Regions from separate parts of the Brevibacillus sp. WF146 genome, predicted to be linked through region 1. Evidence: predicted binding sites of a transcription regulator. Region 1 holds the regulator's gene; each other region holds the start of a gene.
What was found. The regulator LexA, encoded in region 1, represses DNA repair genes until DNA is damaged. The targets are predictions, from matches to a motif close to CGAACATATGTTCG.

Region 1 (10,518 bases):
GCATGCACGCTCACCAATCTCTCTTCCGCGGCAGCGAAAATGCGTTCTACGACGAATCCGACCCGCTGGGCCTGAGCCAGACGGCCAAACACTACCTGGCCGGCATCCTGCACCATGCCCGCGGATTTGCGGCCATCACCAATCCGCTGGTGAACTCCTACAAGCGTCTGGTGCCCGGCTATGAAGCGCCGTGCTACGTGGCCTGGTCGGCGAAAAACCGTTCGCCGCTGGTACGCATCCCGGCTTCCCGCGGTTTGAGCACGCGGATCGAAGTGCGCAACCCGGACCCGGCTGCCAACCCGTACCTGGCCCTCGCCGTCATGCTGAAAGCAGGGCTGAACGGCATCAAGAACAAAATGGAGCTGCCCGCAGCGGTGGATCGCAACATCTACGTGATGACCGAGGAAGAGCGCGAAGCTGCCGGCATCGAAAGCCTGCCGGCTACCTTGAAGGAAGCGATCGAGTGCCTGAAGGCCGATCCGGTCATCTGCGAAGCGCTGGGCGAGCATGCCCTGATCCACTTCATCGAGGCGAAAGAAATCGAATGGGATATGTTCCGCACCCGCGTCCACGATTGGGAGCGCGAACAGTACATGACCACCTATTGATCGGCATACAACGAAAAAAGAACCTGGTGACGGATGACGTCATCAGGTTCTTTTTTGTATGAGTTCCGCCAGCTCCGCGTCGCTGAACCGTTCCCACTCCAGCAGGGCTTGATAGGGATCGTCGCCGGGAATGCCGAAATAGCGGGCGAACGCAGGCTCCGTTTTCATTCCGTTCCGCTTCAGCTCCCGGATACCCTCTCTGGCCTGTTCGCCGGAGAGGGCCAGCAGGCGGGCCTCCATCACCATGTGGCGGTAGGCGTTTTGCCGATCGGCGGGTACGGGCTGGGCGAACAGTTCGAACGCAAATCCGCCGTGCCAAAAGGAAGTGACGCTGGACGGCACGCCGTTGACGTCACAGCGTTGCTGGGAAAAGCCGTCCTGCCGGCCAAACGCATCGCGAACGAAGCGATCGAATGCGTCCAAATCGCTCGCGCAGCAGATCACGTCCAGATCGCTGTCCGCCACGTCGATGTCCAGCGGAATCGTTCCCGCCAGCACCGGCTGGTATGCCTGAAGCCGCTCCATGATGCCCAAGCGGTGGATGGCCTCCCAGGCGGCGCGCTGTCGGGGGGTTCCCGCTTGCAGATACGTGAGGTCGTGCCAGTTGTTCACCTCAGTCTTCCTCCTGCGGGGGAAGCGTTTTGACAAACAGGACGCGGTCATGCCCCCGGCCGTCGTAATTGGATTCTGTCAGCGCCGTCCGCCCGTACCGCCGGGGTTCGGACGGGGCTGATCAGGCAACAATGTGGACAAGGATGAAAAGAATGATGCAACGGATGGCGCCCTGATCCGTATATCCTTACAGAAAGGAGTGTACCCGATGGAGATACTGCTGTGGATCGTCATCGTGGCGTTGTTTGTCGCAAGCATCGCCGGTATTTTTCTGCCGGTTTTGCCGGATACGATATTGCTGTGGGCAGGGTTCCTGCTGTACCACTTTGTCCTCGCCGAACCGGGAGCCGGGCTGCCGGCGTCGTTCTGGTGGGGGATGGCGGTGCTGAGCGTGCTGCTGTACGGAGCCGATTTGCTGACCAATATGTACTTCGTGAAGCGGTACGGCGGTTCCAAGTGGTCGTCGATTGCCGCGGCGGTCGGCATTTTTCTCGGGATTTTCCTGTTTCCGCCGTTCGGGATGCTGATCCTGCCGTTCCTGTTTGTGGTGCTGGTGGAGCTGTTCGTCTCCAACCAACCGCTCGAGCGGGCGGTTAAGGCGGGCGTGGGATCGCTTGTCGGATTTCTCGGCAGCGCGGTCGTCAAGGTCGTCCTGCAAATCGTGATGATCATTTGGTTCTTCATCGCCGCCTTGTAGGCCCGTGAATCGAATGGGCAGCGGGATGCAACCCCTGCCCCGGATCGTTCCGGTCTGACCGCGACGATACACAGAAAGGAGCCCGTATCTTTCGCCTACGGTCGGGAAAGATACGGGCTCCTCCTTTTGCTAGTGAATCAACCGGTACACCCCGATCACTTTCCCCAGAATCGTGACCGAGTCCAGAATGATCGGTTCCATCGTGGAGTTTTCCGGCTGCAGGCGGAAGTGGTTTTTTTCCTTGAAGAAGCGCTTGACGGTGGCTTCGTCCTCATCGGTCATGGCCACGACGATGTCGCCGTTGTTGGCCACGTTTTGCTGGCGCACGATGACGTAGTCGCCGTCGAGGATGCCCGCCTCGATCATGCTGTCGCCCGACACGCGGAGCATGTACACCTTGTCCGAGGTGACGATGTGCTCCGGCAGGGGAAAGTAATCCTCGACGTGTTCCACCGCCGTAATCGGCTGCCCTGCCGTTACCTTCCCGATGACGGGCACACGAACGACGGATTCTTCGAAGTCCTCCTGGTAGCGGTCGCCATCGGTCAACAGCTCAATCGCGCGCGGCTTGGTGGGATCGCGCCGGATCAGCCCCTTCTTTTCCAGCCGGGCCAGGTGACCGTGGACGGTGGAGCTGGAGGCCAGCCCGACGGCCTCGCCGATTTCCCGAACGGACGGAGGATACCCCTTGTCGCGGACTTCCTTGCGAATGAAGTCGATAATGGCTTGTTGTCTATTGGATAGCTTGGACATGGACCACACCCCTGTTTTCTCGAACATGTTTTCTATATTATACCATGGGATCTTGCGTTCGACAAACATAAGTTCGATTTCAACTTGACACAAAACACATGTTCGCATTATGATGAGAACAAGACGATAGAACGTATGTTTGCAGGGGGATGGTATCATGCATGCAATTTCCGCACACAACCGCTTTGCCAAAAAACCGGAGCGCCGCAGCCGCATCGGTGTGACACGCGGTCAAGCATTGGTGTTTTTCGTGGTATTCTCTCTCTTTTTTTACTTCTTGACAGAACTTGTGTTCGCATCCGAGTCGGCGTCGGTCGTTCCCGTGAAGGAAGTGACGGTTCAGCCGGGGGACAGCTTGTGGAAAATTGCCGTCCAGTACCAGGACGAAGCCGGCATGGAAGTGCGTGAACTGGTGTACGCGATCAAAAAGATGAACCGGCTGGACAACTCCAACATTTACCCCGGACAGCGCCTGGCTGTTCCCGTCGGAGAGTAGACGGCAGCGCAGGCAGCGGAGCAGGCCCAAGTTTTCCTTTCGTTTGCGTTGTGCCGCCGATGTGTTATAATAGAGCGGCATTACCGAGAGTAGGGGGAGAGGCTGTGGTAACCGACGCGGAAATCAAACGGATCAACGAGTTGGCCAAGAAATCCCGCGAAGAGGGCCTGACCGACGAAGAAAAACAGGAGCAGCAGGCGCTGCGGCGCAAGTACATCGATGCTGTCAAGGCGTCCCTGCGGGCCAACCTGGAATCGATCCGCTATGTGGAAGATCTTGAAGACAACGGTCCCAAACATTAAGATAACGTGTACTGGCACAGGAAGGCATCCACGCATGACGCTTGGATGTCTTTTTCTACGACGATATGGGCCGAACAGGGAGGAATGCGCATGTCGTGGCTGGTTGTCGCAGTGGGCGGCGCCGTGGGATCAATCATGCGGTACGGATTGGGCTTGGTGATGAACCAGCCGGGCTGGCCGGCAGGTACGTGGGCGGCCAACGTTGTGGGTTCGTTTTGCATCGGGCTCTTATACGCCTGGGGAAAGGAGCGGGGGTTTCTCTCACCGGAGCTGTACCTGCTCTTCACCACCGGGCTGTTGGGCGGCTTTACGACCTTTTCCACCTTTTCTCTGGAGGTGGTCACCTTTTTCGGAGACGGGAACATCGGACGCGGATTGGCGTATGTGCTGCTCAGCGCAGGCATTGGCCTGTTGGCCTGCGGAGCCGGGGTCTGGCTGGGCCGGCATGTGGGCTGAGCCAGCCGCGTTCGAAGCGAAAGGAGGATGGACGTGACGATTCGGCATCCGGATTACGAACGGGAACAAAAACGGCTGGATGAAACGGTGTCCGCCATCGAACGGGAGATCGAGATGCTGCGCGAAGAAGTTCGGGAAGTGACCGACGACTACGTGAAGCAGGTGGTCGCTTACAAAAAGGCCAAGGAACTGCGGTATCTGGAAGACCAAGGGAAGGACAAACCGTACTTCGGCCGGGTGGACTTTCTCAAGGACGAGACGTACGAGCTGGACATCGTCTATATCGGCAAGCGCGGGATCGTCCGGAGCGATACGTTTGATGCGCTGGTCGTGGACTGGCGCGCTCCGATTGCCGGCCTCTACTACAGCGGCGAGAGCAAGGACGCCTTCTACCGGACCGACAAGGGCATCGTCCGCGGAGAAGTTCGCCTGAAGCGGAACTTTGCCATCGAAAAGGGGAAGATTACCGGAATCTACGACGGGGCGGTCAAGGAGACGATCCACCGGGAAATGGGCCATCCCGACGAATTTCTCCAGGAAGGGTTTATCGATGAGTTTCTCGCCGCCAATCTGAACCAGACAAACGACAGCCGGCTGAAGGACATCGTGGCGACCATCCAGGCCGAACAAAACGACATCATTCGGGCGGACAAAGACCGTCCCATCGTCGTCCAAGGGGTGGCCGGGAGCGGGAAGACCACTATCGCGCTGCACCGCCTCTCCTACCTGATTTACAACTACCAGGACTCGATGATGTCGAAAAAATTCATGGTGTTTGCGCCGAACCGCCTGTTTCTCACTTACATATCGGACGTGCTTCCGGAACTGGGTGTGGATGACGTCCAGCAGGCCACGTTTCTGGACTGGGCGGCCAAGCTGGTCAAGCCGCTTCTGCCCAAAGGCTGGCGCATCACCGACCCGCAGAAGCTGCTGCGCCTGTTTTTCGAGGAAGGACAGGACCGGCGGGAACGGGAGATGACGCAAAACCGCCTGCGGTTCAAAGGCTCACTCGCCTGCAAGGCCGCCTTGGACAGCTATCTGCGCTACCTGGCGGAGACGGACATCCCTTTTAAAAAGCTGAGCTTTGTCTACAGCCGGACCCAACAGGTCTTTTCCATCAGCGGGGAGACGATCCGGGAACTGTTTACCGGCTCATTCGGCCACCTGCCCTATCGAAAGCGTCTCGAGGCGCTGCGCAAGCATCTGAAGCAGGAGATGAACAAACAACTGTTTGCCCATCTGCGAACGATGCGGATCGATCTGGACAAACAGGGACTGACAAAGTTTGAGCGGATGATGGAACAGATCCTGGAGAAGTACTTGTCGTCCTTCCCGCAGGTGGATGTCTTTGCGGCGTACCGGAAGCTGATCACGGATGAGACGCTGCTCAGACGCCTGGCGCCGGATGACGTGGAGGATAGCGTGATTGCGGACGTCTGCCGATCGTCGGCGGTGCTGTTTGCCGAAGAGCGGATCGAGCCGGAAGACGTGGCGCCGCTGTTGTACCTGCGCCATCTGGTGGACGGGCTCGAACAGGCGGAGCAGTTCGACCATACGGTGGTGGACGAGGCGCAGGATCTCAGCGCCTTGGAGATCGCCGTGATCGCCCTGGTGACGAAGCGCCAGTCCTTGACCGTGGTGGGCGACATCGCGCAGGGCATCCACGCCTACCGGGGCCTGCAGTCGTGGGACGAATTGACGGGCGGCGTCTTCGGCCAGCCTGCCGCCGCGTACTACACGCTGGCGCAAAGCTATCGTTCCACGATTGAGATCATGCGCTGCGCCAACGAGGTGCTGCGCAGGATTCGCCTGCCCGAGTCGGTGATGGCCAAGCCGGTGCTGCGGCACGGGGAAAAGCCGAAGATGCTGTCGTACGCGGCTCCGGCCGAAAAGTGGGAACAAACGGCGCGGCTCGTCCGGGAGCTGCAGGAAGAAGGCTTTCAGACCGTCGCCATCGTCGCCAGGACGGCCGAAGAGAGCAAACAGGCGTACAAGGCGCTGCGCGGCGCGATCAGCGAGCTGGTCCTGCTCGGCTCCAAAGACAGCCGGTTCCCCGGCGGCGTGACGGTCATGCCGGCGTATTTGACCAAAGGGCTGCAGTTTGACGCGGTGATCCTGCTGGATGTGGAGCGATACACGGACAGCGAGTGGGACGCCAAGCTGCTGTACGTGGCGATGACCCGTCCCGTTCACCGGCTGTTGATGCTGCACGAAGCGGGGCGGATGACCCCGCTGCTGCGGGATGTTCCCGACGAGTTGTTGTACGGAAGATCATAGAGGACGCTTTGTTCAAAAAAAGAAAGAAGCTCTCTGCGAAGGATGTCGCGCAGAGAGCTTTTTCATTGGAATCAGTGATCCCCGTGATTGCCTTTGGACGGATTGGTGATGACGTAGCCTTCTTCCGGCAGGTACAGGTAGTCAATGACCACGCCGTCCAGCAGAGGCTCGTCCTTGCTGACGATCACGTCGATCTCCTTGTCGGTGGAGACGACCGCGTCGTCGGCACCGGGCTTGTCCAGCGCCAGGCCGTAGTGGGCGTGGTCGCTGTGCTTATGCGTGACGTAGACGCGCAGTTTCAGCTCCTTGTCTTCTTCCTGGTCCAGCACGGCTTTCAGTTGCTTCGCGGCGTTGCGGGTGATTTTTACATTCATGCGGGGCAGTCTCCTTACTATTAAAAAAGTGTCCTCTCCATCTTACCAAACAGGAAAATCGATGTGCAATGCGCAAAGTGTTAAAATGGAAGGAAGAGAGGAGAGGAATCTGCATGACCATTGATTTGCGAAGCGACACGGTGACCAAACCGACGGAAGCGATGATTCGCGCGATGGCGGAGGCGGAAGTGGGAGACGACGTGTACGGGGAGGACCCGACCGTCAACAGGCTGGAGAGCATCGCCGCAGAACGACTGGGGAAGGAAGCGGCGCTGTTCGTCACCAGCGGCACCCAGGGAAACCAGGTGGCGGTGCTGACCCACTGCGTCAGCGGGGACGAAGTGATTATGGAGGCCAATTCCCACATCTTTTACTACGAAGGGGGAGCGGTTGCGGCGCTGGCCGGCGTGCAGACGCGGACGCTGGCGGGGGTTCGCGGCGCGCTGCAGGCGGCCGACGTGGCCCGTGCCATCCGCGGTGCCGACATTCACTTTCCGCGAACCAGGCTGGTGTGCATGGAAAATACGCACAACCGGGCTGGCGGCGCCGTGGTTGCGCCGGAACAGATGGAGGCCGTGTACGAAACAGCCAAACGACACGGGGCAGCCGTTCACCTCGACGGAGCCCGCCTGTTCAACGCAGCCGTTGCGTTGAGACGGGATGTGACGGAGTTTACCCGCCATACCGACTCAGTCACCGTCTGTTTGTCCAAGGGACTGAGCGCCCCCGTCGGTTCCATTCTGGCCGGCGATCGGGCATTCATCGAAGAGGCCCGCTGGTGGCGCAAAAAGCTGGGCGGCGGCCTGCGGCAGGCGGGCTACCTCGCCGCGCCCGGGATACTCGCGTTGACGGAAATGACGGAGCGGCTCCAGGAGGACCACGCCCGGGCACGCATGCTGGCGGATGGGCTGCGCAAGCTCGGCCTGCACGTGGAGCCGGTGGAGACCAACATCGTCCTGGTCCGCACGGAATCGGCCGGACTGACCGCCGGGCAGTTTTTGGCCCGCCTCGATGAACGGGGCGTGCGGGCCGTCGATTTTGACGAATACGTGGTCCGCTTCACCACCCACCGCCATATCGGCGACCAAGACATCCTCAAGACGCTGGAGATCATCGAATCGGTCTTGACGGCGTAACGGCAGAAACGTGCAGCATGCGTCCATCGCGCTGCACGTTTTTTTCGTCTGGAGCCGATTTTCCCTATTGATTTGCCGAAAAAAACGGTGTATACTATCACTCGTCACGAAAAATGGATGGGTGTCCGAGTGGCCGAAGGAGCACGATTGGAAATCGTGTAGGCGGTGTTGAGCCGTCTCGTGGGTTCAAATCCCACCCCATCCGCCATCACAAGAGAGCTACACGTCTCCCGGAAGCGGGAGGCGTTTTTTGCATGTTCCACGTTGTTCGTGGTCCATGACGTCGGCTGGGAAATGGAGACGATGGACGATTCCGGAAAGAAAAAGGCATGCCCCGTGGTCATAGCCCCGTCAAGTAGACAGTAAAAAAAGAGGAATCACCTAAGCGGCGATCGCTTCTCGATATTCAACCGGGGAGAGGTCGCCGAGTTTTTTCTGGAAGCGTTCATTGTTATAGTAGTCGATATATTCAGCAACACATTTACGTGCCGCAGCTTCACTATCTGGCTTCGCCAGGTAAAGCTTTTCCGTTTTCAGATGGGAAAAGAACGACTCGATACATGCGTTGTCAAAGCAATTCCCGCGTCTTGAATGGCTTCCCATAAGTTCTTTCTCCTCGAGTAGATCCCTGTACGATTTGGTTGTGTATTGAAATCCTTGGTCGGAATGGAGAATAGCGTTTTTGGCGTTCAGTTGCTTTACGGTGTCCAATACGAGCTGGAGATCGTTACGCGCGGATAGCTCCCATGCTACGACTTCCTTGTTACAAAGGTCTAAAATAACCGACAAATAGACAAAATCATGACCAATTCGAATATAGGTAATGTCAGTCACAAATTTCTTCAAAATGGTTTCTGCTGTAAATTCACGGTTGAGGACATTCGGAAAGACTACGGATGGTTTGCGACCTGCAAATGGCCGTTTCTTGCGGATAACTGAACGAATTCCCAGCTCACGCATCAGCCTACGCACCTTTTTGTGGTTAACCAAAACCCCTTCTTTGTGTAAAGCCGTACGCATACGTTTGTAGCCGAAATAAGGTCGCAGTCGATGAATAGCAAGGATGTGCTCTTTTACATTCGTATCCTGCTCGATACGGGTTTTACGAGATTCCCGGGCAGCTTTCCATTTGTAATAACCCGACCGCGATACTTCGGCAATCTTGCACAGCATGATGATGGGATACTTGTGATTCATTTTTTCGATGGTCCTAAACCGGGCTTGCTGATCCAACTTCCCTCCCCATGCAGATTCGGATTGAGCTTTTTTAGGTATTCGACCTGCGCTTTCAAATAGGCGTTTTCCTCTTCAAGGCTACTGAAGTGTTTCTTATTCCAACGCCCACGATAATCCTCAAACGATTCTCCGCTCTGGTGCTTACGTACCCAACTGATGATCTGTGCATCACTTTTAATTCCCAGCTTTTCTCTTATCTCCTGATAGCTCCACTGCTCTTCCAAACGCAAGCGAAGAGCCTCTTTCTTCGTATCCTCGCTATAACGAGTAAAGACCTGTCCCTTCTTTGGTGGCATGAAAAATCCCCTCCGGTCAACAGTAATGAGTCCATGATATCATGAACTCTTTTTTTACTGTCTACCTTGAGGGGATAATACCACCGCATGGACATGCCTTTTCCTTTTTTTATTTACATTTAATTGCGTTCGGAGTCTGCCTGCGGCGAAGGGGCGGCTGCCGCCGTCTGTCGCGGCGTCATCACCGGATAGAGCAGTAGCCCGACCGCGTAGAGAGCCAGTCCGAACAGCAGCGTTTTCATGTCGGCCGTCCCCGTCTTGATCACCCAGAGCGAGAACAGCGCAGCCAGCACGGCCACCACGCCGTCAAAGAGGCGGGCGCCCGGCTGCCGTTCATACGTCTCGCCGACAGCCACCAGCTTGAGCTGGAACACGGCGGAAGCCAGGTAGGGCAGGAGGATGGCCAGCGTCGCCACCGTGATGACAAAGTGGTACGCTTCGGCAATCGTGCCGGAAATCGTCGAAAAAATGAACAACTGCGACATGAGGTTCGTAACGGTCAGCGAGCGAACCGGACTTCCGCTGGCGTTTACCTTGGCGAACGAAGCGGGGAACATGCCGGCGCGGGCCGCTTGAAACGGCGGCTCCGACCCGATCAGGAGCCAACCGATGGTGCTGCCGATGAGCGAAACGATGGCCAGCACGGCCATGACCGTCCCGCCGGTGCTGCCGATCACTTGGGACAAGGCGTCCACCAGCGGCTTGTCCGACTCTCGCAGTTGTTCGAGCGGCAGGACCCCCATCGTCAGGAACGTGATGCCCATGTACAGGACGAGCGAAATCAGCAGCCCGGCGATCGTGGCCGACCGCACGTCGCGTTGGGAGCGGGCACGTCCGGAGAGGACGACAGCCGACTCAATCCCGATGAAGGCCCACAGCGTAGCCAGCATCGCCATGTTCACCTGGCTGGGCAGCCCGTGAATCACGCCCTGGTCATCCGTGATCGGGGTGTAGAAATCGCCCATGTTGGCCGCATTGAAGGCAAACAGGCAGACGCCGATAAACAGCACAAATCCCAGCACCTTGGTGGCCGTAGACAGGAAGTTCAGCTTGCCTGCGCCGTTCAGCCCCCGCACCAACAAGGTGTGGAAGCCCCACAGCAGCGCGGTGCAGACGAGAAACGTCGTGAGCTTTCCTTTTTCCACCTGAAAGGAAAAGAGCGAGAACAGGACGGTTTTGTCCTGCATGATCGGAAAAAACGCGGACAGATACCCGGCAAACGTGGTGATGACGGCGACATTGCCCGCCCAGTTTGCCACCCAGTACCCCCAGACC
Region 2 (10,518 bases), 2.2 Mb from region 1:
ATCAAAAGTTCCGAACTGACGCGCCCGTTGATGCCAATCCCCGTCTCCACGTAATCGTTCAGGCCGGTTTCCCGTTCGATCACGATCAAGGCGCCAATCCGCCGCTTGGCCATGTAGGTCACCGATTTACAGACCTCCTGCACCATCCGGCGCACCGTCTCTTCATCCTGCATACTGCTGGAGCGGGAAAAGAGTCTGCCCCGCCCCAACTGTTCCAGCGCGCGCCGCAGTTCCGGCTGAAAGATGATCACGATGGCCAGCACCCCGAACGTAAACGCCTGCGACATGAGCCAGTGCAGCGTCGTGAGCTGGAAGTACTTGCTCAACAGCCAGGTGATGATGATGACCATGATCCCTTTCAGCAATTGCACCGCTCGCGTACCGCGAATCAGCATGATGAGTTTATAAATCACGTATGTGACGAGGGAAATATCGATCACATACCGCAGCAAATCCCCATAGTCCATTGAAATCATAAACGAAGCCCCCATATTTCGCTCCATCTCAAGGCAGTTGCTCTCGTCTCCTGCGGAAAAAGCACGGCTGCTTCTGCCGTGCTGCATGTAACTATACTCTCTATTTTCTCCTATGGCAAGATAGGAAGCAAGTCATTTCCAAGATTTTTCATTTCGTACCAAATCCAGTCGAAGATCGCTTCGATCGACTCGGTGCTTCCCGCCACCTGCGCGGTGGAAGCCAGCACCACCTTGCCTTCGATGGCGACCACGTTGCCTTTTACTTTTCCCAGCACTTCCACATTGCCGTTGCGCACCACCAGATCGCCGTCGATGGTTGTTCCCGCGGGCACGACCACCACGTTGCGCTCCCGGTCGATTTTTAGTTTATCCATGCTGGACGAAGATATTTGCAGGGTGTCATCCTGCTCAAACCAGGAGGCGAACATGCTCCCGGTCATCAAAAAGAGAAAGACAGCCGCCGCCGTGAGGAACGGATGATTCCGCAGCCAGTTGGAAAAACGCCTTGTCTTGGGAGGAGCCGGCAGTTGCGCAAGAACGCGAGCGGTAAAATCCGGCGAGACATGAACATGAGACGCGCTCTGGACAAAGGCGATGGCCCGCTGCAGTTCGTGCAGGTGCCGTCGGCAGGTTGCACAGGCCTGCAGGTGGGATTGCAGCTTCTGATTGGACAGCTCGTCAATCTCCCCGTCCAGGAACTCGTGAATGAGCGCAATCATTTCTCGGCATTCCATCGTGGTTTTCTCCTTTCCTACATAAATCGCAACTTGCTGCGCAAGGCTTCCCGACCGCGGTGAATCCGCGTCTTGATGGTTGTGACCGGCAGCTTGACAATATCGCTGATTTCCTGCAGCGACAGATCTTCAATGTACCGCAAAATCATGATCGACCGATACTTCGGCGCCAGTTGGGAAAGGGCGTCCTGTACGGTCTCCTGCAGCTCCTGCGTCACCACTTTGTCCTCCGGCCCCTTCTCGTTGGACGACAGCCGCGAATACCAATCCATGCCCTGCCCGGGCTCCACTTCCTCGTCGAGCGAAAAGTCGGGCCGCTTTTTCCTTCCCCGGTCAATGCACAGATTGGTCGCAATCCGGTAGATCCACGTGGAGAACTTGTAACTTTCGTCGTAGGCATGTAGGTTGGCGTACACCCGCAAAAACGTTTCCTGCGCGATGTCCTCCGCATCCTCGCGGTTTCCCACCATGCGATACGCAAGCTGAAATATCTTGTCCTTATATATCTCGATTAACTCGGCAAAGGCTTCGCGGTCTCCTCGCTTCGCCCGCTGGGTTAACCGTTTCTCTACAAAATCCATGCGATCCTCCCCGCAATACCGTAATCCTTTTATACGGATGGTACTGCAAATGGTTTCGTTTTGAGGCGTGTTTACTTGGCCATTTTTGTGGGAAATACAGGAATAATGAGACAGGTTGTCTCCATATAGTAATGATGGTACCTCTCTTATCCTGACGGTGTAAAGGAGAGTGGAACACATGCACGATCCGCATGTTCTTCTCCAAATCGAACAACTGCGCAAAGAGTTGAACGACCGGTACAAGGAACAGGAAACCATTACGCCCGAAATGGTGGAGTTAAGCGTGCAGTTGGATCATCTGTTGAACAAACTGCATCTCCATCCTTAGAATGTACCGCTTTCCCCCACCGATGTAAAGATGCGGAAACGAAAAAGGCGAGGGAACACACGGGTCCCTCGCTTCTTTTCTTACAGCAGTTTGTCTCCAAAGGCGGAACTCATCAGGGCAACGGCGACACGGGCGGTCATGTTTTCCCGGTCGAGGATCGGGTTCACTTCCACAAACTCGGCGGAACAGAGAATGTCCGCGTCAGCCAGCATCTCCAGCGCCACATGTCCTTCCCGGTAGGAGATGCCGCCAATGACCGGCGTGCCCACCCCCGGCGCATCGTGCGGATCAAGTCCGTCCAGATCGAGGCTGAGGTGGACGCCATCGGTGTTCCTGGACACATGGGCAATCGCTTCCTCCATCACGCGGGCCATGCCCAGTTTGTCAATTTCGTGCATGGTGAACACTTTCAAGCCGATTCGTTTGATTAATTCGCGCTCGCCCGCATCCAAATCGCGCGCGCCAATAATCACCACATTCTCCGGCTTCAGCTTCGGCGCAAAGCCGCCGATCTGCACCAGACGCTCATGCCCGTACCCCAGGCTGGCGGCCAGCGGCATGCCGTGAATGTTGCCGGAGGGCGACGTTTCTCCGGTGTTCAAATCACCGTGAGCGTCAAACCAGATGACGCCGAGGTTTTTGACGTGCTTGGCGACACCGGCCACCGTGCCGAGCGCAATGCTGTGGTCGCCGCCCAGCACCAGCGGAAAACGCCCTTCCTCCATGATGCCGCTGACGGCCTCGGCCAGTCTGGTGTTCGCCTCCACCACTTCGTCCAGGTACTTATGGTTGTCTGTCTCGGTAAACGTGTGCGGTCGGGTAACAGGGATATCCCCTTTGTCCTGGATATTCAGACCCATTTTTTCCAAACGGGCGACCACGCCTGCATAACGGATGGCACTCGGTCCCATGTCCACCCCGCGGCGGTCTGCTCCCAAATCAAGCGGTACACCGATGATGCTGATGTTTTTGTTCATGAACGCGCCCCCTTCCCTTGGTTCACTCACGCTTATTGTAGCCTCGGGAAGGGAAATGACTCAACTCGACAGCCATTTGCATAAAAAAACTGCAGGCGGCTGCCTGCAGGTCGCTTCGGGCGCACACGTCCAATTGAATTGATCGCGAAACGAAAGGGGGGCGTACAGTAAAAAACGAGCAACCGAAAAGCGGCTGCCCGTTTTACACGATGGAATGGAGCGGGTGATGGGAATCGAACCCACGCATCCAGCTTGGAAGGCTGGAGTTCTACCATTGAACTACACCCGCATGTGAGCAAGGTCCCCCAAAACACAGGTAATCCCAACATTGGTTTGGGAGTACGGAAGTGGTCGGGAAGACAGGATTCGAACCTGCGACCCCTTGGTCCCAAGCCAAGTACTCTACCAAGCTGAGCTACTTCCCGTTCTGACCTTCAGATGTGGGAGGGGGAAGTGAGAATCACGTTCTCACGCCTAACCTCTCACCTCTGCAAATATGGCGTGCCCTGAGAGATTCGAACTCCCGACCTTTTGATTCGTAGTCAAACGCTCTATCCGGCTGAGCTAAGGGCACATATTGTTGTTGGGGGTCCCCGAAAACCCTTTTTACGTTTGGGGATAAAGTAACTGGTGAGCCATGAAGGACTCGAACCTTCGACCCTCTGATTAAAAGTCAGATGCTCTACCAACTGAGCTAATGGCTCATGAAAATGGCTGGGGTACTAGGATTCGAACCTAGGAATGACGGAGTCAAAGGTATCGGAAGTATCCGTATTTGCCCGATTCCTTACGGTTGCCTGATTCGGTCATTCGACGGTGACACACGGATTCAAACTCTTCCTACGGACTCGTCTTAACAATTACGAAGTATACACGAAGGGAGCGTTCGAAGTCAATAGTAACCTTTTATCACGAGTTCCTACCTATTTATATGCGTTCGACAAGTTTTGCATCTTCGCCATCACCACGGTATGCTGCGCCTCCCCCACGCGTAATACGTTCAGCGCGTGAAACCTCGGCATCTTCACGTAATCCTCCACGGTAAACGGCGCAAGTTCCTCCGCCAGCTCCCGGAACGTCTTCTTGCTCGCGCGGTACACGGTATAGTGCGGCCCCGCACTCCGTATGATCTCCGCGAGGTCGTTCGGTATCTGCTCCCACGAGTGAAACATCCACACGTAACCCACGCGCCATTTCCGCGATTCGACCGCCGCTGTCTTCCACGTACGCGCCGACCGGAGGAACTGATGCGGCTCGTCATATACGATAAAGAACGGGAACTGATCCGCTTCCTCACGCAGAACCATCGCGAGGTCAATTTTGACCGACAGGAGGTTCACGATGAGGTCGACCGCCTCAGCGCCGAGTGTCGCTTTGGGCACGTCAATGACGACCGCGCGCCGCCCGCTCATCAGCGCGACCATATCGAGTGACCGATCGGACTCGAAACATTCCGCGAGATACTCGTCGCCTAGGATCGTATCGAGGCGGTTGTATATCGGCGCGAGAATCTGAGCGCGTTTCCCCTCCGTCATTCGCCCGAAGTCTTCGAGTGTCGACCGGTGCATTCCCGCTCTCATCCGTTCGATACACGCGGTCCGGTACGCGTCGTCCTCGAAAATACGCATGATCTCCGCCAGCCGCGCCGTTTGCATCGCCATGATCGCGGCGCGAAGGTAACGTGCGGTCTGCGCGCCCGCCTCGTCGGTCGCCGTGTTAAAGAACGAGATGATCGCGTTAGCCAGTCGGTTTCTGGCGCGTGGCGACCGGTTGATCTCGCAGAAATCGAGCGCGAACGGAGCCGTGCCGTCAATGCGTATCCGGGTAACGCGGTCACTCGGTAACGCGGCCGCCACCATATCGCCGATCTGGCCTTTCGCGGGGTCTATCGCAAGGCCACCGAAACCATTACGGACTGCCTCGACGATAAGGTTCGCGCCGAACGTGGTTTTGCCGCTGCCCATTCCGCCGATCACTACGCGTGGCAAGCATAGCTCGTCGTAATTGTCCGTCGGCATGTATACCGTTTGTGCCGCGCCTTTGTGCGTTACCGTGCCCAACCGTAGGCCGCCCGCCGATATCTCCGCCGGTATGCCGGTTTCAAGCAGTCGGACGTTCTCGATATGATAACGCTCCTGCAACGGTCGCGTCGGCAACAGGAACAGGCGGGAGACCTCCGGTATACTCATGTAATCGCGAGCAAGCCGGAGCCCTACCGTGCGCTCCCGCATCTTCCGCCACGTACGGTCTACGTCGGTTTCATGCGCGACGAAATGGTTGTCTCCGTCCAGTTCGCGGAATGCCATCGTAACCATCCGCATGACCGCTTTCGCCCGCGCCTTATCCGCGCACACAACACCTATACGCACCGTTACGTCGTACGCGTCCCCTCGCGTCTTGTTCAGCGTTTCCGACCGGAGTTTGCCGTCGCGGAGGATGACCGCGCGCTCTCCGCCGTCGATGTTGATCGGCTCCGGTTCCTCGCCCGTCATGAGTTCGGTTACAATCGAAATCGCGCCGAGGACCGTTTTGGTCGCGAGTTTGAGTGCCGTACGTCCCGCCGTTCGCTTGTTCAGCGCGAATTTCTGCGGCATCTCGCCCGCCTTGAATCGTTCGTACGCTTGCGCTGCGCCTTCGTACCAGTCTTTCTCGGCCGGGACCGCGAGCATCTGCACGTAAACCGCGTCGCCTTCGTCAAGCGCGTTGATCGTTTCGAGGAGTGACGCCAAGAACGATATTTCGCGCCGGTCCACACGAATCGCGAACATGTAATGGTAGTTCATTTCGAGCGTCGCCGTTACGTCCGGGCGCGCGATGAACGGATCGGCTACCTCCGTATTTGTGACGTTCGGCCACGTTGATTCGATGGCCTTGCGCGCGATCGATTCGTATTCCCGCAGGACGGTAACGGTGAATGACGTTCCTTCACGTTGCAGGACCGTCTCAAACGAAACAAAAGGCGCGCGTTCGATGCGGCGTTTGCCGGAGTTCCACCGTTCGAGTGGCGATTGGTAAACGCAGAGTGTTTGCGCGAACTGCTCGACGGATTCGTTATTCAGGCGTGAGTCTGGCGTTATCCGTAGGTGGACGAACGGGGTTACCGCGCTACCATCGCCTTGCCCACGCCCACGAGTATCTGCATGATCGCCGGGGCGAACTGCATCCCCACGTAGCCCACCGCCGCCCACTTGAGCATCGACAGGCCCTTCGACCGCTGCCCGACCATTATCAGGAGAAAGCCGCCGCATATCATTAGGAACGCAATTGGGTACGACACCCCCTGCGCCAACTGTATGATCGGATCGAACGCGCCGATGATCTTGTCGGCAATCCCCGCCGCCTCCGCGTGCTCCAATCGCAACGCGTATACCGCCGTTGCCCCCGCCAGGAGAGCGCTTAGTTTCCGTTTCTGCCGCGCAGTTAATACGCTCCCCATCTCGTCGAAAAAATCGCGCCACGGTATCACCTCGGTCTTTTGTCGCCGAAATCTCGGCAGAGCTACCGAATAAAACACGGTATAACACTCCTCTCGTTTGGCGATACTACGCGTATCCATAACGTTAGGAGGTCGTGAAATGCCGTTTCTCGTCTACGCTGGATACGCGCTTGTTGCCAGTGGAACCGGACTCCTCGCGCTGAAACTTATCGTTGATTTTACGCGATAGGCTACCGTTCTTTGGCGCAGCGACTGCAAAGATTTCCTGTTCCTATTCCGATCTCAACTCCGCACCGGGTGCAATATAGCACAAAGAGAATGATCATGTGACGCTCCCCCTTCGTTTTCAATCGTAAACCAACGTGTCACCTTCGACCCGACACCGCACTTTAAACCGTTCCTCAACGTTATGCTGCCGCTGCACGAACTCGACGATGTTGGCGTTGTTGACGCACAGCTTAACGAGATAGTGCGCGAACGTGGTCGGATGCTTCCGGCACGCGTGCGCAAGGCGTTCGAGTTTCGCGTTCGTATCGTCGTCGGGCGATAGGTTAATGCGTTTTCGTTTCGGCACGCTAACCACCTCCTCGTCGTAACCTTACGCGGTTACTACGTTACCTATGCGCGTCCCGAAAATAAAAAACGAGCCCTGGCGCGGGTTTTTACCGTACCAGGGCCGTATTATTTCGATATGCAGACTCTTCCCCAACGCTGTGCCTACGCAATCAGCGTATGTGCGGGCGCGCTGGAATATGTACGTCCGAGCGAAATTTTTTCGTGGTTACGCGGTCACTTCGTTACACTCACGACATCCTCAACGCGAATCCACACGGAATCCCAAACGTTCACGAGTTTGAACATCCGCCTATTCGCGTCAATCTCTTTGACCACGCCCCATGCCGTTTCAAACACGCCAAGGCCACGGCTCACCTCGCGGAACCACTTAACGGTAATCGCGTAATCGTACTGCGTGCTGTCGTAAATGCGGAAGCACATCTCGCCAAAATCGTCCTCATCAACGGTAGGGCGCGGTTCGAGGCCCCGTTCCGCATTCATCCGCTGAATCTCCGCCTTGTGTTCCGGCAGGATAATCCGCATGCTGCCGAATAGATCGTTAATTTTCGTTCTCTTCAACGTGATCCCTCCCGATAATATACGAACATTTGTTCTTATTGTAATCGGAAGCGACTCCGTTATGCAATAGCGTGAGAAAAACAAATCATACAGAATACAACAACTGTCTTTTGGCTTGATTACACACACAGCCATCTGGATACAGGTGATCCCGAATCTTGACTAACGAAAGAGTGTTTATGTGCCACTTACAAGTTGTACGAGCTTTTTGTAGCTTTGTCTCACTTGCACTCAATTGAATTAGAAAATCGCGCAGCTTGGAGACGAACTCTTCCGTACCCGTTACCTCCAGTCTGAGACAAGTATTCCCGTGTCTATTTTGATACGAAAAGAGGCTAGCGTGGGTGTCACAGTAACCGCGGACAAAATCAACTGTTGCGCGAAACGGTAGATGATCCGGGAAGCCCATGTGATGTAGCGATGATATCAGTTTATAGTCGTAGCACTCAATAAAATGCATCCCCCTCTCGTTCGGCCCCCACTCTGCATATCTGTTGAGAAATGGCTTGATTGTTTCCAACTCGCTTGCGTTTGATGATGAAAACAGAAGCGCCAAGCCCGAACGTGCTGTCGATTTGACCAACGTAGCTGTCCCAACAATGCACCCTAGAAGGTAGTCGGGTATCTCGTAGAAACCGTTCCGCTCGTGGTACAACTGCAAAAACCTGTCGACTGCATGATTGTAGCTTCCGTATAGCTTTTTTAAAACTTTAACCCCGGATACTTCCCGTTTACTAGCTTCTTTGATGTAGTCCCGCATACGAGGGCGCCTGTCCTCTCGACGCAGCAAATCTTCGAATACTTGGTACACCGCCTCTTCCACGGCTTACTCCTCCACTTCCACGAAGTCAATCAAATCACTGATTTGCACACGTACTCCTTTCTCACGCCAGATTGCGTTAGCGATCTTTTCCAAGTGCTCTAAATCAACGCGTTGCAGTGATGTCCTTTCTCCTGACTTCCACCTGTATCCATGCTCCAGCTGGCTAACAGCATTGGGACGCAGCCCAGCCATATCAGCCAGATCCTTCTGACTGCTGATTCCTAGCCGTTCGCGCAGCTCCGCAATCTTTATTACGCATTTCAGCCGTTTCATTGGATCACCTCGGATAAATCATATCGTATATACAATATTTTTTCAAGAAAAAGGGTTTACAAATATCGTTTATGCGATATAATAAGGATAGATAAACCAATGAGGTGAACGGATATGAAAATTTTCTTTCGGGTACAACAGAGAGCGTATGAGATTACCCCGGAATCGGTAAGCTGGCCTTGGTTGTGGAAGTCACTAGAAGAGGCGAAACAAGGTGAGATCGACCGTGCACTGGAGTACATTGTAGACGACGAGTTAATTGAAGAGATTGAGGCTATTGAAGATCTCGACGAACGATGGGAAACAGCTTTAGAAAAAGCGGGCTTGGAAACGGGTATCAAGAACGGAGTTTCCTGCTTTGAAGATCCGGAGAAATTGGTGGACTACTTCGAGTCTCGCGGCGGCGTGGACGACGAAATTGCTTATGTGCTGATCTTCAAGGGTCGTTTCGTCGAAGTTGGGGAAGACGGGGAAGATATCGCAAAGTTTGTGGAAGAGGTTGAACGTGTGGATTGGTCTGACTTTAAGGCAAACATCGATATGTACATAGAAAAGTATGTCGGATAAGTGTAAACCCGCTGTCGGGATACCGGCAGAGGACTGCTGCCTTGCCAGTTGGTAACGATGTTACCGCGTAGGGTATCGGTCCGACCCGGTTGAGTTGGCGGCGGTATCGCGCCAGAACGATGGATTCCCGGTATAACACGCTCCTTTCCGTTAGAGCGTAACACGACCGTTTGGGACAAAAAAAATAACGCCCCGGCGGCGGAGAGTTTCCGCTACCAGGGCGTAGTTTATTCGTTTTTCGCGCGGGCGGCATCGACGCTTGCTTCCGCAAACATGTAGACCGCACACGAGCCGATCGCGCCGATCAACGCGACAACCTTCGTGATGGTATCCGCGTCTTTTCCGAACAAAACGAGAGCGCTCGTTGCAACACCGGCAATCAGCGCCCAAAACTTACGAGAGCCGAGTTTCGCTTTCCAGTCGATCATTTCCGCGTCAACTCCTTCATGACGTAGTCGATCGCGCGGTCGATCAACACGGCGGCCTCCGCGCGCGATAACGGGTCGGTCGGTTTCAGATGGCCTTGCCCGTCGCCTTTCAGCACGCCCTTCTCGTACAGAGAGTCCGCGTGATCCTTACACCACTCCAGCTCTTTGGGAATGTCCTTGAAGTATTTACTCATCAGATAAACGACCTCCGCTTTTTTGTCCTCCGGGGGCTTGGCGCTGCCGCCCTTCATTTCCTCCGCAACTTCCCGTTTGAACCGCGTCCAGTCAGCCGGGTTGTTCACGAACCAGCGGTGACAATCCTTCCAGCCGACGACTTCCTTGTGAAGCCACAGGTCATTCTCGGTCAACCCGTACCGTTTCAGCAGTTGTGCCGCCAACTTCACGGTCGCGCGCCACGTTTCTGCCGTCATCCGCCCGTCCCAATCCGTATGGCAGCATTCGATTCCGATAGTGCAATCGTTAGGGTACCGGGATAGCCGCGTAAGGGCCGCGCTCGTATACGTGGTGCTCCCGACGTGGTACGCCATTTCCGTTTCCGGCAGGCATTGAACGATGGACCCGTCGAGGCACACGATATAGTGCGCGGACCCGTAACCGGATTTGCCGTCCTTTCTGCGTTCGAAGAAATTGCGGTTGTTGAGCGCGGTACTGCCTGGGTTCGCGACCCAGTGGATGACGACACCTTTAACGGGTTTCAAACGGGTGCCGGGGCGAGAGTACGGGTTGGGCGTCAGAAACTT
Region 3 (10,518 bases), 2.1 Mb from region 1:
CCGAGAAACAGGGAAAATTCGTCGCGTCGAAAGCAGCCGCGCGCCTCTTCGCGCAGCAGGTCCCAGACCATGCGCGGCGCCGGCCAGTTGCGAACAGGCGGAACGTTGTGGCGCGGCAGATAAGCGGGAAGGGCGAGATCGCCCCGGTCGCTTGCCGACAGCCCCTGCTCCTGCAGGACGGCCGTCAATCCTGCCGCCCGCAAAGCGGCCGGCGCCAGTTCCGTACCGGAGACATAGGCGCCGGAGAAGACGGGAATACCTGTTACCGTTACGTTCACCGCGACCCCCTCCTTTCAAGCTGCTTTCATTGTATCACAGCTCGCTTTTCCATACCGGATCAGTTCGCTGGCCGAGGGGCACAGCCACCGTTCCGGCAGGGGGCCGCGGTCACCGGTCAGGAACTGCTTGTCCAACAGCGTCTGTACAGGAGGACAGCTATCTGCCATGAGGAATGGGTGTCACACCACATCGTATCCCTGGTCTTCGATCGCTTCCTTGATCGCCTCCAGCGTCAGGGCGTTCTCGTCATAGCTGACCTCCACCGTTTTGGCGGCCAGATCCACTTTTCCGGATGCGCCCAATTCCTTCAGCGCCTTTTCAATCGCGTTGACGCAGTGATTGCAGGACATTCCTTCCACGCGAAGGGTTACGTTTTGCATGATGATCGCTCCTTTTTCCTGTTTTCCTGTATGCTTTCTGTCCGCCTGCCGCCGCCTCTGTATTTCACGGGACCGGCCGCAGGCGGGCTGGCGATTGCCGGTCGGGCCGCAGGCAGGCGGGCCGCTGCTGCGTTTTACCGGCCGGCTGGTGAGGCGGCATGATCCGCCGCCGCTGGCCGGCCTCACCTGCGGCTTAATGCGCGGCAGGGGCTGCCGGCTGATAAAGGGAGTGGCTCTCCGGCTGTTGATGCGGGGCTTCTCCTGGAGCGGCAGCCGCTTCGTACAGCAGGTAGCCGCCGATGACCAGGAGGAGGTACACGGCGCCGGAAAGCGCCCATGTTGCTGTGCGGCTCATCTCATCGCCCTCTTTCCGTTGAGCGTGATTCCAGTTTGACGCGCTGCAGGCGCAGGGCGTTCAGCACGACCGACACCGAACTGAAGGCCATCGCCGCTCCGGCCAGCCAGGGCGCGAGGAAGCCCAGTGCCGCCACAGGGATGCCCAGCGCGTTGTAGGCAAAGGCCCAGAACAGGTTCTGCTTGATGTTGCGGATGGTTTTGCGGCTCATCACGATCGCGTCGGCCACGCCGGTCAGATCGCCGCGCATCAGGGTGATGTCGGCCGCCTCCATGGCCACGTCCGTGCCGGTGCCGATCGCCATCCCGATGTCGGCGGTGGCCAGCGCCGGCGCGTCGTTGATCCCGTCGCCCACCATCGCCACCCTGCGACCCTGCTGCTGCAGTTTTTTCACTTCGTCCGCCTTTCCTTCCGGCAGCACTTCCGCGATCACCCGATCGATCCCCGCCTGGCGGGCGATCGCCTCCGCCGTCTGCCGGTTGTCGCCGGTCATCATGACGACCTCCAGTCCCATCGCCTTCAAGCGCTGCACCGCCTCGCGGGACGTCGGCCTGATCGTGTCCGCCACCGCCACCAGCCCGGCCAGCCGGCCGTCCACGGCCACCAGCATCGCCGTTTTGCCCTCCCGCTCGAGCCGCGACATCGCTTCCGCCGCCTGGTCAAACGGGATCTGATGCCGGTCCAGCAGGCGGCGTGTCCCCACCAGCACCTCCCTGCCGTCCACCGCGGCGCGGATGCCAAACCCGGGGATCGCCTCAAACGACTCGGCCCCGGTCAACGTGACGCCCCTGTCGGCAATGCCCTTGACGATCGCCTGGGCCAGCGGATGCTCGGAGTGTTTCTCCGCCGCCCCCACCAGCGCCAGCAGCTCCGCTTCCTCCATCCCGTACGCCAGCACGTCGGTCAGCTCCGGCTCCCCTTTGGTCACCGTGCCCGTCTTGTCCAGCACGATCGTGTCCAGCTTATGGGCCGTCTCCAGGTGTTCACCGCCCTTGAACAGAATCCCCAGTTCGGCGGCCCTGCCGGAGCCGGCCATGATCGAGGTGGGCGTTGCCAGCCCCAACGCGCACGGGCAGGCGATCACCAGCACGGCGATGCCTTTTTCCAGCGCGGAGGCGAAGTCCCCCGGCGTCACCAGCAGGTACCAGACGGCAAAGGTGACGAGCGCGATGCCGACGACGACCGGCACGAAGATACCGGAGATGCTGTCCGCCAGCCGCTGAATGGGCGCTTTGGAGCCCTGCGCCTCTTCCACGACCCGGATGATCTGGGCCAAGGCCGTCTCCTTGCCCACTTTGGTCGCCCGCACTTTGAGAAAACCGTTTTTGTTCAGCGTGGCGCCAATGACCGCGTCGCCCGCCGCCTTGTCGACGGGAACGCTTTCGCCGGTCAGCATCGATTCGTCCACGGCCGACTGTCCCTCCAGGACGATGCCGTCAACGGGCACCTTTTCCCCCGGCTTCACGTGGACGATGTCGCCCGGACGCACGTCTTCCACCGGGATCGTCAGCTCCTCGCCGTCGCGGACCACCACGGCCGTCTTCGCCTTCAGTCCCATCAGCTTGCGGATCGCCTGGGACGAACGGCCCTTGGCCTTCGCCTCAAACAGCTTGCCGAGCAGAATCAGCGTAATCAGCACGGCGCTCGTCTCAAAATAGAGCTCCGTCATGTGCGCCCCCGACCCGATGGAGCGGATCGCCAGGTAGAGACTGTAAAAGTAGGCGGCCGATGTGCCCAAGGCGACCAGCACATCCATGTTGGCGCTTCCGTTGCGCAGGGCCTTGTAGGCGCCGACGTAAAACTGCCGGCCGACGACGAACTGCACCGGCGTCGCCAGGGCCAACTGCACCCACGGATTCATGAACATCTCCGGCAGCCAGATGAACGAAGTGAAGGAAAAATGGCCGACCATCGCCCACAAGAGGGGCAGGGAGAGGATCAGGGAAAAGAGAAACTTCCCGGTTTGCCGGTCGATTTCCTCCGCCCGGCGGTCAACCGTTTCCGCGTCCGTCTGATCGCCCTTGGCAGCCGCTTGATAACCCAGCTTTTCCACCTGCCGGATCAAGTCGTTCACGCCGACCTGCCCCGCGTCGTATTCCACGGTGGCTGTCTCCAACGCCAGGTTGACGTTTGCCTCCAGCACCCCGGGCAATTTGCGCAGCCCCTTTTCGATCCGGGCCGCGCATGCGGCGCAGGTCATGCCGGTAATGCTCAGCTCCGCCTTGTCGCTCACGACGCCGTACCCGAGCGATTCGATCCTGCTGCGGATGTCGCCCAGGCTGATTTTCTCGGGATCGTAGACGACCGTCGACGTTTCCAGCGCCAGGTTGACGCTGGCCGACTCCACGCCCTCCAGCTTTTTCAGCCCTTTCTCGATGCGAATGGCGCATGCCGCGCAGGTCATGCCGGAAATCGGAACCGTCGCTTCTTTTATTTTGGCGCTCATCGCGTATTCCTCCGCATCAAAATACCCATGTGGGGTATATTTTTGGTAGTATTCCCTCAAGGGCTCCTGTTTATTACACGCCCATTATACAATACCCCAGGAGGGTATATCAAGCGGTTGGGCAAACATGTTCTGCCAACGGCAAAAAGCGCCGTCCGTCTCCGGACAGCGCGCGATGGCGGCCGTTGTTTTCGCGGGCCGTTTCAGTTTTTCTTGGCGTGATAGGCTGCGGCGATCCGGGCCGCCACCTCCGCGTTGTGCTTCACCAGGGCGATGTTGGTCTGCAGGCTCTTGCCGGCCGTCAACTGTTTGACCCGGTCGAGCAGGAACGGTGTCACTTGTTTTCCGGTGATGCCCTTTTCCTTTGCTTCCGCCAGCGCTTGCTGGATGACGGCTTCGATCTCGCGGTGATTCAGCGCGTCCGCTTCCGGCACCGGATTGGCGATGACCAGACCGCCGTTCAGTCCCAACTGCCACTTGGTGTCCATCAGCGCCGCCACTTCCTCCGGCGTGTCCAGGCGGAAATCGACGCCAAAGCCGCTCTCGCGGGCAAAGAAGGACGGGAACTCGTCGGTGCGGTAGCCGACAACCGGTACACCGTGAGTCTCCAGGTATTCCAGCGTGCGCCCCAGGTCGAGAATCGACTTGGCCCCGGAGCAGACGACGGCCACGTTGGTTTGGGCCAGTTCGGTCAGGTCAGCGGACACGTCCCAGGTGATCTCCCCTTCGCGGTGCACCCCGCCGATGCCGCCGGTGGCGAAGACGCGGATGCCGGCCAACTGCGCGGCGATCATCGTGGCGGCCACGGTCGTGGCGCCGATTTTGCCGCTCGCCAGGATGTACGGAAAGTCGCGGCGGCTCACTTTTTCCACCGACTTGTTGGTGGCGAATTCCTCCAGCTCGCTCTCCGTCAACCCGATCTTGATTTTTCCGTTCATGATCCCGATGGTGGCCGGCACGGCGCCGTTGTCGCGGATGATCCGCTCCACTTCTTTGGCCATTTCGAGGTTTTGCGGGTACGGCATGCCGTGGGAGATGATCGTCGTCTCCAGCGCCACGACCGGTTGATTGTTCTCCAGCGCGTGACGCACTTCTTCCGTATAGGTGAGGTATTCTTTCATTCGTTATCGCTCCTTTTCGTACTGCCTTACTGTTTGTGCGAGCTGTTCCGGCTGCAGCAGCGGCGAGACCGACTGCTCCGTCTGCAGGGTCAGGGCGGATGCGGCCAATCCGAGGCGGCAGGCTTGTCCGAACGATTCACCGTTGACGATGCCGTACAAAAGCCCGGAGGCAAACGCGTCGCCCGCACCGGTGACATCCACCACGTCCGTCGGATACGGGGCCAGGTGTTCCGCCTGTTCCGCCGATTGATAGTACACGCCCTGCTCGCCCATCGTGACGACCACCCGCTTGACGCCCCGCTCCCGTATCCGGCGGCACGCCTCGGCGCACTCTTCGACCGACGCGATCGGCATGCCGGCCAGCAGTTCCGCCTCTTCCCGGTTGGGCAGGATCGCGTCCACGCCGTCCAGCCTCTCCGGCAGTTTCTTCGCTTTGGCGGAAGAGACCGGATCGACAAACAGCGGGATGTTTTCCGTGCGGCAGCGCTCGATGATGTACGCCAGGCAATCCGCCGGCAGGTTGGTATCGAGAAAAACGGCCCGCGCCGCCGCGATGTGGGACCACTTGTCCGCGAACATCTCCGGGGTGAGCGCGTCGTAGATGTCCATGTTGGCCAGCGAGACCACCATCTCCCCGTCGATGTCCAAAAGCGCGGTGTACGTGCCCGTACGCCGGGCGGGCAGCCGCCACACCTGGCTGACGTCCACACCGTGCCTTTTCGTCTCCTGCAAAATCCACTCGCCCTCTTTGTCTTCGCCGACGCAGCTGATCAGCGTGACGCTGCTGCCCAGCCGCCCCAGGTTTTCGGCGATGTTGCGCGCCACGCCGCCGCACGACTCGGTGATGGTCACCGGATTGGACGAATGCAGCCGCACTTTTTGCTTCCCGCGCGCCTTCCGGTCCAGGTTGGCTCCGCCGATGCAGACGATCCGCCCTTCGTCGCGCAGCACATAGGCACGCCCCTTGATCTCGCCCCGTTTGGTAAGTTGGGCGATGTACCCGGCCACCGCCGAGCGGGAAATGCCCATCTTGTCGGCCAGCTCCTGCTGGCTGATAAACGGATTTTCACGAATGTAGCGCAGGATTTGCTGTTCCTTGTCCACGGCTCTCCTCCTTTCTTCCGCCATCATTCCCCTTTTTCTTTCGCATTCTCTTTTCAAACAAAAGTTTATCACATAAACAAATGTTTGGGAAGAAAAAATCACGGGTCCTGATCCCCCCAAACGAGAAACGCGCACCTGCGGCCCCATAACGGGCTGCGCTGCCCCACGAGCGCATGGCCTACCGCGACATTCTGCTGCTTGCCGACGACTGGGAAGAAGAAGTCGAGCGGTACATCCGGGAAGGAGAACTGTATATCGCAGCGGACGGGCAGCGAGTCCTCGGCGCCTGCCTGATGATCCCTGCCTCTCCCGACGAAGCGGAGATCAAAAACATCGCCGTCCTGCCGGAATACCGGGGCAAAGGGCTGGGCAAGGAGATCATCCGTGGAAAACGGCATCCGCGAGCTGGACATGGTCGTGTTTGAACGATTGCTGTAACGCTTCCGGGGATGAGCCGCCCCTCTTTCGCGCACACTAAGCAAAAACAGGTGGGATCTCAGATGGCTGACCAACGGGAAAAGCGAAACGACGAAGACGAGTATTTTTTCTTTGACCTGTCCGACGAGAGCCACGAAAAAATATTGGAGAAAGAGCTGCGGGAAGCGAAGGAAAATCCGCTGGGCCCGCTGGAGGAAGTCACCAAAGTGGAGTACTAGGACGCAGATTGCCGGCAACCCCCTGCCCGCTCACATCACAAGCGCCGGGGGTTCGCCGATCCATTCATGCCGATTCCTCCTGCCGGCCCTTCCATTTGACAAGACCTGCCTTCTCGTGTACCATTATCTCAAATTAGAGATATTAAACAGCGAAGCAAAGGAGGGGCATCCTTCATGGCAGATACGCAGCAGCGAAACGAGTCACTTGAGCTTCTGATTGTGCTGTCCCGTTCCTACAACTGGGTCACGGCCCATACCAACCGCGACATCCGCCGCCATGGATTGAACCCGACGGAATTTGGCGTCCTGGAAGTCCTGTACCACAAAGGCCCCCAACCGCTGCAGCAGATTGGCGAAAAAATCCTGATCTCCAGCGGAAACATTACCTACGTCGTGGATAAACTAGAAAAGAAGCAGCTGCTGGTGCGCAAGCCCTGTGCCGAGGATCGGCGCGTCATTTACGCGGAGCTGACCGACCAGGGCAGACAGTTTCTGGCCGATATTTTTCCATCCCACAAGGAAGCGGTCGAAAAGGCAGTGAGCGGCCTTACCGCCGAAGAAAAACGGCAGGCGATCGCGCTGTTGAAAAAGCTGGGGCGGGCCGCGCAGGAGAGTTTCTAGAAAACACCTGCTGCCCCCCGGCCAAAAAAGACCTTGACAAAACAGCTCACGCGTAATAATCTTGAAATTAAGATTTAAAAAATAAAAGTTATCAACTTACAAAAGGAAAGGGGAATGAAACCACATGAGCAAGGTTCTGTTTGTGAAAGCCAACAACCGTCCCATCGAACAATCCGTCAGCGTGAAGCTGTATCACGCGTTTCTGGATAGCTACAAAGAATCCCACCCGAACGACGAGGTAGTGGAACTGGACCTGTTTGCGGAAAACCTGCCCTACTACGACGTGACGAAAATCAACGCCATGTACAAATCCGGCCAAGGCATCGAGCTGACCGCGGAAGAGCAAAAGGCGGCCGATCTGGTGAACAAGTATCTGAACCAGTTCCTGGAGGCCGACAAAGTGGTGTTCGCCTTCCCGCTGTGGAACTTCACCGTGCCTGCCGTGCTGCACACCTACATTGATTACCTGTGCCAGGCCGGCAAAACGTTCAAATACACCCCGGAAGGTCCGATCGGCCTGCTGAACAACAAAAAAGTGGCCCTGCTGAACGCGCGCGGCGGCATCTATTCCGAAGGTCCGGCCGCTGCAGTGGAAATGGCCGTAAACTACGTGCAAAACGTCCTCGGCTTCCTCGGCGTGAAAGACATCTCCACCGTGATCGTGGAAGGGCACAACCAATTCCCGGACAAAGCCGAAGCGATCGTGCAGGAAGGCTTGGAAAAGGCTGCAAAACTGGCGGAGACCTTCTAAGGCCCGCCGGCCTTTTTGGACAAATATCTTAACTTTAAGAAACTGAAATTAAAAATATATGAAGGAGAGATGAACATCATGATGGATCTTGGTTTGTTGATCATTCGCCTGGTCGTGGGATTTACGTTCGTGGGGCACGGCGCCCAAAAACTGTTTGGCTGGTTCGGGGGCTACGGCTTGAAAGGAACCGGCGGATGGTTGGAGTCCATCGGCTTGAAGCCGGGCGTTACCATGGCGCTGTTGGCCGGCCTGGGTGAGCTGGTGGGCGGCCTGCTGTTTGCCGCCGGTGTCGGCACGTGGGTCGGCGCACTGTTGATCGCCCTGACCATGCTGGTGGCGATCGTCAAAGTCCACGGCGCCAACGGCTACTGGGCGACGCAAAACGGATACGAATACAACCTGGTGCTGATTGCGGTGGCGATCGGCGTGGCCCTGATCGGCCCCGGCGCTTACGTCCTGTTCTGATCGCACAGAGAATGGGCGCTCCCGGACAGCATCCCTGAGTTGAAGGAGGAACCGCACATGCACATCGCTGTTTATTCGCAAAACGAACAAGGCAAAGGCCATTTCGGCAGCGGCGAGATCGTGGAGAACAAACCGATCGGCTTTCCGCACGAACACTCGGCCGTCAAACGCGTCGGACCGCTGTTTTACTGGGCCTGGGCCAAATCGCTGGCCACCTTTGAGATTCCGCTGCATCCCCACTCCGGTTTTGAAATCATCTCGTACGTCTTGACGGGCACGGTGGGGCATCGCGATACGCTCGGCAACCTGCAGCAGGTCTCGACCGGGGGCGCGCAGGTGATGCAGACCGGCTCGGGCGTCTATCACGCGGAAGAGCTGGCAGCGGGCACCGAGATGTTTCAGATCTGGTTTGAACCGCATCTGGCCCGCGCCGTCAAGGAAGCGCCCACGTACAACCAGTACGACCATGAACAGTTTCCCGTGGAGGAAGCGGGCGGCGTCCGGATCAAACGGGTGGTCGGCCCGCAAGCGCCGATCCGCCTCGTGACCGACGCGGAAATGGTCGACATTGACATCGCAGCGGGGCAATCCTGGTCCCATTCGCTCCCGGACGGATACGCTCTGGCGGCCGTGGTGGTGAGCGGCCGGGGCACCGCCCGGCCGCAGCGGCAGGCGGACGGCGGCCCGTCGTCCAACGCCTCCCTGGAGACAGGCGACTTCGCCGTCGTCACGACAGACGGGACGGAATCGGTCGAATTCCATGCCGATCCGGGTGAATCGCTGCGCCTCGTCGCCATCCGCGTCCCTGCCGAGGTGGAGTACCCGCTGTATCGCAAATAATCGCAGCGGCAAAAGCGAGGCCGTCACGCAGAAAGTGACGGCCTCGTTTTCATGTCCGCACCTCCTCCGCTGGCTGATCGGCCGTCGTTTCGGAAGGATTTTCCAGAAGGGGCTCGAATGAAGAAATGGGTGCCGACACTTCTGTGCTGTCGCCGTCTCTTCGGAAATCACCGACCGCGGAAAGGGGGCCGCAGCTTGCTGAACGTATGGAAGGTCATCTTCGACAACGTCCTGGTTTGGGTTCCGGTTCTTCTCATGTTTGCCCCCATCCTCGTTAAACGTTTGTTTGATAAGAAAAAGTGACGCGTTTCCTCCTCCTCTTTACGGTTTTCCCCCTCATTCATCCCGGTTGTCCGGCAGGAATTTCCCCGTTTTCCCGCGAAAGAACATACTCGATTACCTGAAAGCGTTCAGCGACCGCGCCGTGGCAGCGGCCAAACGGGCGTAACCACCGCTTGGGCCCTGCTGAATGGGCCAAGCTCGAAACGAAAAAACGGTCTCTCCCGTCAGCGGGAGGAGACCGTTTTCTTTTCGAGCATCGTGCCTTCCTGGGCGAGCCGCGTGTGCCAGGAGAACGCTTTTTCCAGCACATGCGGCGTATGGCCGCCGCGCGTCAGCGCTTCCCGGAAGTAGTCACGCAGTTGGTCACGATAGAGCGGGTGAGCGCAGTTCTCGATGATCAGCCGGGCCCGTTCGCGCGGCGCCAGACCGCGCAGGTCGGCCAAGCCCTGCTCCGTGACGACGATATCGACGTCGTGCTCCGTGTGGTCCACGTGGGACACAAACGGGACGATGCTGGAGATCTTGCCGCCCTTGGCCACCGACTTGGTGACGAAAATCCCCAGGCGGGCATTGCGGGCAAAGTCGCCGGAACCGCCGATGCCGTTCATCATGCGCGTCCCCAGGACGTTGGTCGAGTTGACGTTGCCGTAGATGTCAAACTCCAGGGCGGTGTTGATGGAAATGAGCCCCAGACGGCGGATCACCTCGGGATGGTTGCTGATCTCCTGCGGCCGCAGCACCAGCTTGTCGCGGTATGCGGGGAAGTTGGCCACCACCTGCTTCATTTTCTCCGCCGTCAGGGTGATCGAACAGCCGGACGCAAACGACACCTTGCCCGCGTCGATCAGATCAAACACAGCGTCCTGCAGCACCTCGGAATACACAGTCAAATCGGAAAACTCCGACTCCAAAAATCCGTTGAACACCGCGTTGGCGACCGAGCCGATGCCGGACTGCAACGGCATCAGGTTTTGCGGCATCCGCCCTTTTTTCACTTCATGACGCAAAAACTCGATCAAGTGGCCGGCCATCACCGCCGTTTCCTCATCCGGCTCGACGATCGTGGACGGGGAATCCCACTGTTCGGTGATGACGATGCCCTTCACTTTGTCCGGGTCGACCGGAATGCCCTTTTGCCCGATCCGCTGTTCGACCGAGGTCAGCGGGATCGGCGAGCGTTCCCCCTGCCGGCCTGGCGTGTAGATGTCGTGGATGCCT

Region 2: a site for LexA is predicted at 7,689-7,702, ahead of A6764_RS22150 (YolD-like family protein). Genes of this name have one in related genera too.
Region 3: a site for LexA is predicted at 5,759-5,772, ahead of A6764_RS21900 (carbohydrate kinase). Genes of this name have one in related genera too.

What each region holds. Positions count from the first base shown of each region.
Region 1 is NZ_CP109943.1:2,290,408-2,300,925, forward strand. Features, by position in the region: gene glnA (type I glutamate--ammonia ligase) at 1-608, shown strand, start outside; gene A6764_RS11335 (DUF4269 domain-containing protein) at 651-1,220, opposite strand; gene A6764_RS11340 (DUF456 domain-containing protein) at 1,429-1,917, shown strand; gene lexA (transcriptional repressor LexA) at 2,047-2,670, opposite strand; gene A6764_RS11350 (cell division suppressor protein YneA) at 2,828-3,166, shown strand; gene A6764_RS11355 (DUF896 domain-containing protein) at 3,271-3,468, shown strand; gene crcB (fluoride efflux transporter CrcB) at 3,559-3,924, shown strand; gene A6764_RS11365 (HelD family protein) at 3,958-6,201, shown strand; gene A6764_RS11370 (HesB/IscA family protein) at 6,273-6,575, opposite strand; gene ltaE (low-specificity L-threonine aldolase) at 6,689-7,711, shown strand; tRNA gene A6764_RS11380 (tRNA-Ser) at 7,827-7,919, shown strand; one part of gene A6764_RS11385 (IS3 family transposase) at 8,093-8,982, opposite strand; one part of gene A6764_RS11385 (IS3 family transposase) at 8,982-9,243, opposite strand; gene A6764_RS11390 (amino acid permease) at 9,363-10,518, opposite strand, start outside.
Region 2 is NZ_CP109943.1:4,448,596-4,459,113, forward strand. Features, by position in the region: gene cdaA (diadenylate cyclase CdaA) at 1-476, opposite strand, end outside; gene A6764_RS22095 (zf-HC2 domain-containing protein) at 587-1,210, opposite strand; gene sigW (RNA polymerase sigma factor SigW) at 1,228-1,791, opposite strand; gene A6764_RS22105 (aspartyl-phosphate phosphatase Spo0E family protein) at 1,970-2,119, shown strand; gene rocF (arginase) at 2,200-3,096, opposite strand; tRNA gene A6764_RS22115 (tRNA-Gly) at 3,312-3,385, opposite strand; tRNA gene A6764_RS22120 (tRNA-Pro) at 3,445-3,521, opposite strand; tRNA gene A6764_RS22125 (tRNA-Arg) at 3,594-3,670, opposite strand; tRNA gene A6764_RS22130 (tRNA-Lys) at 3,725-3,800, opposite strand; gene A6764_RS22135 (ATP-binding protein) at 4,020-5,879, opposite strand; gene A6764_RS22140 (hypothetical protein) at 6,194-6,610, opposite strand; gene A6764_RS22145 (hypothetical protein) at 6,879-7,106, opposite strand; gene A6764_RS22150 (YolD-like family protein) at 7,322-7,666, opposite strand; gene A6764_RS22155 (helix-turn-helix domain-containing protein) at 8,493-8,762, opposite strand; gene A6764_RS22160 (hypothetical protein) at 8,877-9,329, shown strand; gene A6764_RS22165 (hypothetical protein) at 9,557-9,757, opposite strand; gene A6764_RS22170 (N-acetylmuramoyl-L-alanine amidase) at 9,754-10,518, opposite strand, start outside; gene A6764_RS22175 (hypothetical protein) at 10,517-10,518, opposite strand, start outside.
Region 3 is NZ_CP109943.1:4,405,851-4,416,368, forward strand. Features, by position in the region: gene A6764_RS21875 (arginase family protein) at 1-278, opposite strand, end outside; gene copZ (copper chaperone CopZ) at 459-659, opposite strand; gene A6764_RS21885 (hypothetical protein) at 853-1,014, opposite strand; gene A6764_RS21890 (heavy metal translocating P-type ATPase) at 1,016-3,460, opposite strand; gene A6764_RS21895 (pseudouridine-5'-phosphate glycosidase) at 3,664-4,581, opposite strand; gene A6764_RS21900 (carbohydrate kinase) at 4,585-5,685, opposite strand; gene A6764_RS21905 (GNAT family N-acetyltransferase) at 5,859-6,110, shown strand; gene A6764_RS21910 (hypothetical protein) at 6,186-6,341, shown strand; gene A6764_RS21915 (MarR family winged helix-turn-helix transcriptional regulator) at 6,516-6,962, shown strand; gene A6764_RS21920 (FMN-dependent NADH-azoreductase) at 7,087-7,713, shown strand; gene A6764_RS21925 (DoxX family protein) at 7,792-8,178, shown strand; gene A6764_RS21930 (pirin family protein) at 8,236-9,018, shown strand; gene A6764_RS21935 (hypothetical protein) at 9,136-9,321, shown strand; gene A6764_RS21940 (succinyl-CoA:acetate CoA-transferase ScpC) at 9,525-10,518, opposite strand, start outside.